Regions from separate parts of the Micromonospora sp. NPDC049374 genome, predicted to be linked through region 1. Evidence: riboswitches for the same ligand, from Rfam matches in the RefSeq annotation. Region 1 holds a riboswitch; each other region holds the start of a gene.
The links. Region 1 has a riboswitch for cyclic di-AMP ahead of AB0J93_RS18105 (hypothetical protein). Riboswitches for the same ligand answer to the same signal wherever they lie in the genome.

Region 1 (3,201 bases):
AGATCGGCGGCGAAGCGCCGGTAGAGGTCGGCCGGGACCAGTGACGGATGGTTCGGCCCGCTCAACACGCTGACCGGCGCGCGCAAGCCCTCGCCGAGTGCGAGGTTGTACAGCTCGTCCAGCTCGTGCCGGCTCAACGGCTGGCCGACCACGTCGACGATCTCCCGACGGGTTCCCTCGCGGCGGTCGTGCACGTACCCGCCGGTGCCGCCGGAGTCGCGGGCCACCACCTTGAGGTCGACTCCCTCGCTGACCAGCAACGGCTCCAGTACCTGCCCGACCTCGCCGCCGAGCGCCGCGCAGAGCACCACGTCGACGCCGAGGGACAGCACCATCCTGGCCTGCCACACCCCCTGCCCGCCCGGGTGCAGGTGCAGCTCCGGCGCGTCGCTCGGCTGGTCGATGGTCACGGTCAGCAGCGGGGTCGGGGCGAAGATCATGACGCGGTCGCTCATGACCGCTCCCCGTTGTCCGTACCGCCGTCGCGCCTGGCGATTCGCTCGTTCATGGGGCGTCCCTCCCGTTAGCGGACAAATACCGCTTCCTGGTACGACGGTAACCAAGGAGACGCGTCATCGCGCGCCGAAGGGACGGTGCCCCGCCGACCAGCGGTGGAAACGCAGCGCCGGGTGAACCGCTCGTGAAGAGCGGCTCACCCGGCGCGACGATGGACTCAGTACACCGACAGGTGGACGTGGTTGGTGTGGTCGCTGGACGGGTCACCCCGGGCGCCGCTGTACGACTTCCAGCCGCTGCTGGGCAGCCAGATCTGCCTGTACCAGATCACGTAGAGCACCGCGAGCCGGTCGGCGTTGTTCACGAAGTACGCCGCCAGGTTGTTGCCGTAGGACCGGTCGCCCCCGGTCGCGTCCCCGCCGAAGCCGTTCTTCTGGGCCGCGAAGTCGCAGGCCCGGCCCTTCGGGTGCTCGCCCGAGCCGCCCGAGCGGTAGCAGGAGACGTACCGGGTGAAGCCGGCTGACTTGGCCTGCTTCAGCGCGTGCAGGGTGCGTGGGGTGATGCAGCCGTTGGCCGGGGTGGGGTCGTTGACGCTGCACGACTCCGAGGGCCATGACCCGTCCGAGTTACGGGGAGCGGGCTTGGCGGTGGGGCTCGACCCGCTGTTGCGCGAGGGTGACCGGGCGGCCCGCTCGGCGGCCCTGGCCCGTTCGGCCGCCTCGTCCCGCTCGATGGCCACGGTCAACGCCCGCTCGGCCTGGTCCTTGCGCTTGGCCATCACGGCCACCTGCTTGCGCTGTTCCTGGATCTCCGCGTCCAGCGCCTGCTTGGTGGCGCCGACCTCGTCCCGGGCCGTCTGGAGTTCGCGCAGCGCGCGGTCCTCGTTGGCGGCCACCGCATCCAGCGCCGCTGCCCGGTCCATGAAACCGGCCGGTGACCCGCTGTTGAGCAGCGCCGACGCGGCACCCAGTCGCCCGGTGCGGTACGCCTGCGCGGCGATCTCGGCAACCTTGGTGCCGCGCTCGGCGACCTGGCTCTCGGTCGTCTTGAGCTGCTCGGCAAGCTTCTTCTGACGCTTCACCGAGCGGTCGAGCGCGGTCTTGGCGTCGAGGTAGCCCTTGCTGGCGGCCTCCAGTTGGGCCCGCAGCGCCGGGGTGCCACCCTCGTCGTCCACATCGCCCGGGGCCGCCGCCCGCAGCGGCTGCGGTGCCGCGGCGGCTGGGGAGAAGGGGGCCAGCGCGACGCCGAGGGTGAGGGCGAGCGCGGCGGCGATCAGGGCCGCCGTACGGGCGGCCGGTCTTACCGTTGCCACTGCTGGCATGCACATTTCCTTCCGTCAGCCGCCGACCGGGTTAGCTGACGGGTTCGGGACGGAAGATCCCTACCGCTGACGCGGATACACCCCAGGAACATGGTTCCCCGGTTCGCCCTGGCGGGCGATTAGGCGGCGGCCGCCGCCGGCACCGGTGGGTGCCGCCTGGCGGGGGCCGGGTCCGAGCCTACCGGTGCCCATGTGACCGGTGCAGCTGCTGTTACTGCTGGTGTTCAGTTGTTGACTAGTAGACCAGATCAAAAGCGGACAATAACCCTTTTTGGGGCTATTGCTCCCGTCACCACCGGGCTGCCCCGCAGTCCCCCGGATCCGATCGCGGCTCGATCTGCAGTGTCGCGTGCTCGATCTGGAAGTCCTCGTGCAGTGCCGAGCGGGCCGCTGCCAGCACGGCGCCGACGTCGGCGCCCGGGCTGACGGTCAGGTGCGCCGAGGCGACCTCCATGCCGGAGGTCAACGTCCAGACGTGCAGGTCGTGGACGCCGGCCACGCCCGGCACCGCGGCCAGCCGGTCGTACACCGCGGTGACCTGAAGGTGTTCCGGCGCGGCCTGGACCAGGATGCGTACCGCCGCCCGACCCAGGCGCCACGTCCGGGGCAGAATGAACGTGGCGATCGCCACCGCGACCAGCGGGTCTGCCCACCACCAGTCGGTCACGGTGATCAGTAGGGCGGCCGCGATCACGCCCAGCGAGCCCAGCAGGTCCGCCAGCACCTCCAGGTAGGCACCGCGCAGGTTGATGCTCTCCCGCGCCCCCGGTCGCAGGAGAGCGAACGCGGCGATGTTGGCGAGCAGGCCGAGGGCCGCCACCACCAGTACCGGGCCGGCGAGCACCTCGGGTGGATCCCCGAACCGGCGTACCGCCTCGACCAGCACGTACACCGCGACGCCGGAGAGCAGTACCGCATTGGCCAGGGCCGCGAGCACCTCCAGCCGGTAGAGCCCGAAGGTGCGTTGCGGGTCGGTGTCGGCCCGTCGGGTGGCGGCCACGGCCGCGAGAGCCATCCCGATGCCCAGCACGTCGGTGAACATGTGCCCGGCGTCGGAGAGCAGGGCCAGCGAACCGGTCCGTAGAGCGGTGGCTGCCTCGACCAGCGTCAGCGCGCTGAGCAGGGCGAATGCTGCCCACAGCCGGCCGGAGTGGCGGTGCGCGGCGTTCGACACCGCAGCATGGTGGTGGTCATGGCCGGCACCCACCCAGACACCTTGCGTCGTCCGCCGGGCCGGGGACGGAGCTATGCCAACATCGCTATGTGTGCAATCGTCGGGTGGCTCGCGGTGCTCGGGCTCAACCGGTCGGGTCGACGGTGGTCAACCGCTGAGTGGCCCGGGACAGCGCGACGTAGAGGGTACGGACACCGGAGCCGGGCTCCGCCCGGATCTCCGCCGGGGCGACCAGCACCACACCGTCGTA
Region 2 (3,201 bases), on a different contig from region 1:
TGACCAGGCATTCCTCCCAGAGATGAGGTGCAGCCGGATGAGTCGACCCGGAACGCCCGGCCCGCAGCCCGGACCGGAACGCGAGCTGCTCACTGCGGATCTTCCGGGTGCCCCGCAGCGGGCCCTGGCCGAGCTGCTCGCCGGCAACCGGCGGTTCGTCACCGACACGCTGCGGCATCCCAACCAGAACGCCGGGCGGCGGGCCGCCGTCGCGGCCGAACAGCATCCCTTCGCGGTGATCGTCGGCTGCTCCGACTCCCGGCTCGCTGCCGAGATCATCTTCGATCGCGGGTTGGGCGACCTCTTCGTGGTCCGCACCGCCGGGCACACCGTCGGGTCGGAGGTACTGGGCAGCGTGGAGTACGCGGTGGCCGTGCTGCGTACGCCGCTCGTGGTGGTGCTCGGCCACGACTCGTGCGGCGCCGTCCAGGCGGCCCGCGAGGCACTGGCCACCGCGACCACGCCTCCCGGGCATCTGGGTGCGGTGGTCGACGCCGTGGTGCCGAGCCTGCACCGGGCACAGGACGCCGGAGTGCACGAACTGGACGGGATCGTGGACATCCACATCGCGCGGACCGTCGAGACGATGCTGGCCTCCTCCACGACCCTCGCGGCGGAGGTGGCTGCCGGGCGGTGCGCGGTGGTCGGCATGTCGTACCGCCTGGCCGCCGGTGAGGTGCGGGCGGTGGCCGCGGAACCCGCCGAACTCGGCGGTGCGATGGCGACCGCGCCCTGATCCGCGACCGACGACGACGTCCTGAACGACGAGGGCCGTCCCGCCACGGTTGACGGGACGGCCCTCGGTGCGTCGCGTCGGGCGATCAGAGCAGTGACACGTGAACGTGGTCCGTGTGGTTGGACGGGCCGCTGTAGGAGCTCCAGCGCTCGGTCGCCGCGAACCAGATCTGCCGGTTCCAGATCACGTAGTAGACGCCCAGCCGGTCGGCGTTGCGGACCAGGAAGGCGGCCAGGTTGTTGCCGTAGATCCGGGTGTCGTTGTTGTGCCACGGCCTGAAGCCGCTGTTCTGCAACGACCAGTCGCAGGCCCGGCCCTTGGGGTGCTCGAACTTGTCACCCGGGCGGAAGCAGCCGACGAACCGGTTGAATCCGGCCCGCTTGACCTCCTTGTACATGTGCAGCGTCCGGGGCGTGATGCAGCCCGACGTGGTGGGGTCGTTCTGGCTGCACGACTCGGGCTTCCAGCCGCCGTCCGAGGCCCGGTTCGGCGCGATCCGGGCCACCGGCGAGGTGGCGTCCACCAGCCCGCCGGTCAGGCCGACACCGCCGACCAGTCGGAGGGACTTCTCCGCCTCGCTCTTCTTGCGCGCCATGTCGTTGGTCAGCTTCTTCTGCTCGCGCACCTCGGCGTCGAGCGCGAGCTTGGCCTGCTCTGCGCGGAGCTTGATCGCGTTGACCTCGCCCAGCTTCTTGTCGTTGACCAGGTTCAGCTCGTCCAGTGCCGAGGCCCGGTCGATGAACGAGTCCGGTGCGCTGCTCTGCAACAGCATGGCGATCGCGCCGACCCGGCCCGTCCGGTACGACTGGGTGGCGATCTGGGCGACCTGTGGGGAGAGGGCGTCCAGGTCGGCCTGAGCGGAGCGGACCTCGACCGCCAGTCGGAGCTGGCGCTTCTTGGACTTCTCCAGCTTGGCCTTGGCCTTGGAGTAGTCCCGGGTGGTCGCCTCGATCAAGTCGTTGAGCATCGGCGGGTCGTCGTCGTGCTCCGCTGGTTTCGGGTCGTTCGGTGCGGCCGTCGCCGGCATCGGACCGGCGAACACGGCGAACGCGGCGAACACGGCCACCACGGGTGTCAACCAGCGGCGTAGGGGTGCCGTCACTGTTTTCCCTTCCATCGACCGCCGACCGGGTTAGCTGACGGGTTCGGGACGGAAGTGGCCCCTACCGCTTTCGCGGATTCACCCCACGTACCTGGGTTCCCGGCTCGCCTGACGGCGATTGGGCGGTGGCACCGCAGGCGCCGCTGCGCGCCTTCGGCGGTGACCGGCAGTGAGGTTACCCGACAGTCCATCTGTGCCTCTACGCCCCGAACCCGACGAGATGCGTCATTTCGTAATCGCTTTGAGTGACCAGCGACACGGTTACGAGCCGCATCGGCAGGGGCGGTCACGTTGAGGAGTGTCACCATGTGGTGTCCGTGCTCCTGTCCGGGTCGGGCCACCCCGAGGGGGTGGCGGGGGATGTGTTTCGGGTGGGTGGGGTGCTGAGGGCGCGGAGCGCCTCGGCCCGGTCCGTCGCCGGCCGGGGAACCACGGGGGTGGATCCACCACTGCGGACGCCGGTGTCGCCGCGCCCGGCGGTGGTGACCACCGCGGCCAGCGCGGTGGTCAGCGGTACCGCGGCGATCAGCCCGAGCGTGGCGACCACGCTTCGAACGATCTCCGTGGTGAGGAACTCGCTGGTCAGGATCTGCCCCAGCGCACGGGAGTCCGCGGTCAGCAGGAGCAGTAGTGGCAGCGAGGCGCCGGCGTACGCCAGCACGATGGTGTTGACCACCGAGGCGATGTGTGCCCGCCCGACCCGGGTGGCCGAGCGGTACAGCTCCCGGCGGGAGAGGTTCGGGTTGGCGTGGCGCAGCTCGTTGACCGCGGCGGCCTGGGTGACCGTGACGTCGTCCAGTACGCCCAGCGAGCCGATGATGATGCCGGCGAGCAGCAGGCCGTGCAGGTCGACGTCGCCGCGGAACATGGACAGGGTGGTGGCGTCCTCGCTGCCGAATCCGGTCAGGTGGGTGGCCCCGGTCGCGGCCAGCCCGAGCAGCCCGGTCAGTACCAGGCTGGCGAGCGTGCCGAGCACGGCCACCGAGGTCTGGGCGGATACGCCGTGGGTCAGGTACAGCACCACGAACATGATCAACGAAGCGCCGACGATGGCGACCGCGAGCGGCGGCTGGCCCGCGCTGATGCCGGGCAGCACGAAGGTCAGCAGGATGGCGAAGCTGGCGGCCAGGCCACCCAGAGCGGCCAGGCCCCGCAGTCGCCCGAAGGCGACGATGGCGGCGGCGAAGAGTACGGCCAGCCACACCAGCGGCTTGCCGCGTTGGTGCTCGGCGATGTTGTAGGTGCTGACCGAGGGGTCCTCCGGATCGGTCAACGAGACCAGGATGATGTCGTCGTCGACGTCGACCCGGGGTGCCCCGGGCCCGGTCGGGATGGGCGTCTGCACCTCCTGCCCGGCGTCCGG
Region 3 (3,201 bases), on a different contig from region 1:
GAGACCGTCGTCGGTGATCACCGGGGAGACCGGGTGCACCCGGGGCCCGCCGTCGGAGCGGACCGTGGCCAGGTAGCCGAAGCCCGGGCCGTACTGCTGCATGAGAAGGCGGATCCCGTCGGCGAGTCGAGGCTCGTCAGCGGCGAATTCGGACCAGGAAGCCATGCCGACATCCTATCGAACACACGTTCGAAGCGGGTAGTCCGACACGCGTGTCGCATACCGGCAGCTATGGTGTGGCGATGCTGCTCTCCGACCGCGACCTGGTCTCCGAGATCAAGGCGGGCACCCTGGCGCTCGAACCATTCGAGCCCACCCTGGTGCAGCCCTCCAGCATCGACGTACGTCTGGACAAACTGTTCCGGGTCTTCAACAACCACCTCTACACCCACATCGACCCGGCCACCCGGCAGGACGACCTCACCTCCGCCGTCGAGGTGCCCGACGGCCAGGCGTTCGTGCTGCACCCGGGCGAATTCGTGCTCGCCTCGACGCTTGAGGTCATCTCGCTGGGCGACCAGCTCGCCGGCCGCCTCGAAGGCAAGTCCAGTCTGGGACGGCTCGGCCTGCTCACGCACTCCACCGCCGGCTTCATCGACCCCGGCTTCTCCGGTCACGTCACCCTGGAGCTGTCCAACGTGGCCAACCTGCCGATCACCCTCTGGCCGGGCATGAAGATCGGGCAGCTCTGCATCTTCCGGCTCTCCTCGCCCGCCGAGCACCCGTACGGATCGGCCGTCTACGGCTCCCGCTACCAGGGTCAGCGCGGCCCGACGCCGAGTCGTGCCTGGCAGAGCTGGCGCACCTGGCCCACCCGGTGACACCACAGCCACGCCGCAGCCGTTGATCCACCGTCCCGCGCCTACGTCCGTCCGCCTCAGCCGGGCCGGCCGAAACTGTGCACCGGGCTGCTGTCCAGCCGCTTCATCTTGACCGGCTGACCCGCCCGGGAGGCGTGCACCACCCAGCCACCACCGACGTACATGCCGACGTGGTGCAGGTCCCGGTAGTAGAAGACGAGGTCGCCGGGGCGCAGTGCGCCGCGACTGACCGACGCGGTGACCCGACGTTGCCGTGCCGCGTTGTGCGGCAGTGCGACACCAGCCCGCGACCATGCGGCCAGCGTCAGCCCGGAACAGTCGTACGCGTTCGGCCCCTCGGCGCCCCAGGAGTACGGCTTGCCGATCTGGGCACAGGCGAAGGTGACCGCCTCGCCGGCCGGTCCGCCGGGGTAGCTGGCCGGACAGGGGGCCGGCCGCAGCGGCCCACCACCTCCCTTTCCGTACGCCCGCAGCCGGAGCCGCTGCAACCGGTCGATCTCGGCGTCGATCTGTCGCCGCTTCGCCGCGAGATCGGCCTCGGTACCGGCGAGCTGATCGATGGTGCGGTCGAGCCCGGCCTTGGCGGCGGCGAGTTCGTCGCGCAGTTCACTCGCGTGCCGGACGTCCTGCTGCTGGAAGCGGGCGTACCGGTCGAGCAGGCCGAGTTGCTCGACGACCTCGCCCGGCGACCGGCTGCCGAGCAGCGTGTTGACGGCCCGTACCTGCTCACCCTTGTACGCGCGGGCAGCGAGCTTGCCGACCCGGTCCATGGCCTCGTCCACCTGCCGTTGCAGCGGCGCGATCCGGGCGGCCAGCGCGTCCGCCTCCCGCCGCTTGGCGGCCAGGTCCTGCCGGGTGGCGTTGTGCTGTTCGATGACGGGTTCGAGCCGGTTCCAGTCCTCGTCGATCTGGCGCTCGATGTCGGCGACCGTGGGGTCGGCCCCGGCCGCCGCCACGCCGCCGGTCAGCATCACGGCGGTCGCGGCCAGTGCGGCAAGGATGCAGCGGTACCAGCGGAAACGCGGCGCAGCCGTCGGTCGGCCGGGCATCCCCGGCCGCGATGACGGTGGCCGCGGGGCATGGTGTGCCACCGGGCTCAGCACTCCTTCTTCCCATACCGCCTACCGGGTTAGCTGACGGGTTCGGGCGGGAAGGGGCGCCCTACCGTGACTCGCACGGATTCACCCCGGGTACCTGGTTCCCCGGCTCGCTGAGGAGCGATTCGGCGGTGTCGGACCGTTACCGCCCTGGGTGGGCGGAACTGCCAGCGGCCGACGATTGCCCAGCGTAGGGACGATCGGAGTCAATACGCAACACAACCGCACCGTCACCGTGGGTGCTGACATCTGACAATGGCGAGGGCCCCCGTCGACTTGACCGGGAGCCCTCGGGCGTTCCTGCGCGACCGCTCAGCGGGCGCGGGTGGTGACTCAGCCGGGTCGGCGGAAGCCGGCGACCGGCATGGTCGTGATGGGCGATACGTTCACCGGTTTACCGGCTCGAGCCGCATGCACCATCTGGTTGTTGCCCAGGTAGAGCCCGACGTGGTGCAGGTCGCTGAAGAAGAACACCAGATCACCGGGACGGGCGTCGGAGCGGGAGATGGCCTTGCCCTCGTTCCACTGGGCACCGGTGAAGTGGGTCAGCGAGATGCCGGCGGCCCGGTACGCGTACTGGGTCAGACCGGAGCAGTCGAACGAGTTCGGCCCGGTGGCACCCCACACGTACGGCTTGCCGACCTGGGCGCAGGCCGTCCTGATGGCGGTGCGGGCGGCGTCGCTGACCACACCGTTGATGGTCGGGCAGTTGGTGGTCTTCACCGTGGTCACCGGCAGCGACCGTTCGAGCCGCTTGATCTCGGCGTCGATCTTCTTCTTCTTCGCCGCCAGATCCTTCTCCTGCTTCTCCTGGGAAGCGATCAGGGCGTCGAGCTTGGCCTTCTGGTCGTCGTACTTCTTGCGGATCTTCATGACGCCCTCAAGCTCGCGGCGCTCCTGCGACGCGAGCCGGTCGAGGAGGGCCATCTGCTCACCGAGATCGTCGGGCTTCGCGTTGAGCAGTACCGCACCGAGTTCCGCGGACGGGCCGCTGATGTAGTAGCGGGAGGCGAGGTCGGCCACCCGGTTCATCGCCAGCTCGGTCTCCAGGGCCAGCGGCTCGATCTTCTTCCCCAGGCTCTTCGACTTCTGCCGGTTGACCCGCAGCTCGGAGCGCACCTTGTTGTACTGCTCGATGGTGGGTTCCAGCTTCCGCCACTGCTTGTCGATCTGGGCCTCGATCTCGTCGACCGAGGGTTCGGCGTACGCGGGGGCGGCGAGCAGGCCGGCACCGACCGCGGCGGCGGCGACGAGGACAACCAGCGCACGGGCGGCCCTACGCA

Region 2: it holds a riboswitch for cyclic di-AMP, as region 1 does, so the genes downstream of both, AB0J93_RS18900 (hypothetical protein) here and AB0J93_RS18105 (hypothetical protein) in region 1, are expected to answer to the same signal.
Region 3: it holds a riboswitch for cyclic di-AMP, as region 1 does, so the genes downstream of both, AB0J93_RS12805 (NlpC/P60 family protein) here and AB0J93_RS18105 (hypothetical protein) in region 1, are expected to answer to the same signal.

The regions. Positions count from the first base shown of each region.
Region 1 is NZ_JBFAQH010000010.1:117,290-120,490, forward strand. Features, by position in the region: gene AB0J93_RS18100 (PfkB family carbohydrate kinase) at 1-455, opposite strand, end outside; gene AB0J93_RS18105 (hypothetical protein) at 674-1,777, opposite strand; cyclic di-AMP (ydaO/yuaA leader) riboswitch at 1,782-1,913, opposite strand; gene AB0J93_RS18110 (cation diffusion facilitator family transporter) at 2,067-2,984, opposite strand; gene AB0J93_RS18115 (AAA family ATPase) at 3,076-3,201, opposite strand, start outside.
Region 2 is NZ_JBFAQH010000011.1:34,421-37,621, reverse strand. Features, by position in the region: gene AB0J93_RS18905 (carbonic anhydrase) at 38-736, shown strand; gene AB0J93_RS18900 (hypothetical protein) at 822-1,838, opposite strand; cyclic di-AMP (ydaO/yuaA leader) riboswitch at 1,842-1,973, opposite strand; gene AB0J93_RS18895 (YibE/F family protein) at 2,140-3,201, opposite strand, start outside.
Region 3 is NZ_JBFAQH010000006.1:178,083-181,283, reverse strand. Features, by position in the region: gene AB0J93_RS12815 (pyridoxamine 5'-phosphate oxidase family protein) at 1-165, opposite strand, end outside; gene dcd (dCTP deaminase) at 243-821, shown strand; gene AB0J93_RS12805 (NlpC/P60 family protein) at 878-1,870, opposite strand; cyclic di-AMP (ydaO/yuaA leader) riboswitch at 1,925-2,059, opposite strand; gene AB0J93_RS12800 (NlpC/P60 family protein) at 2,252-3,201, opposite strand, start outside.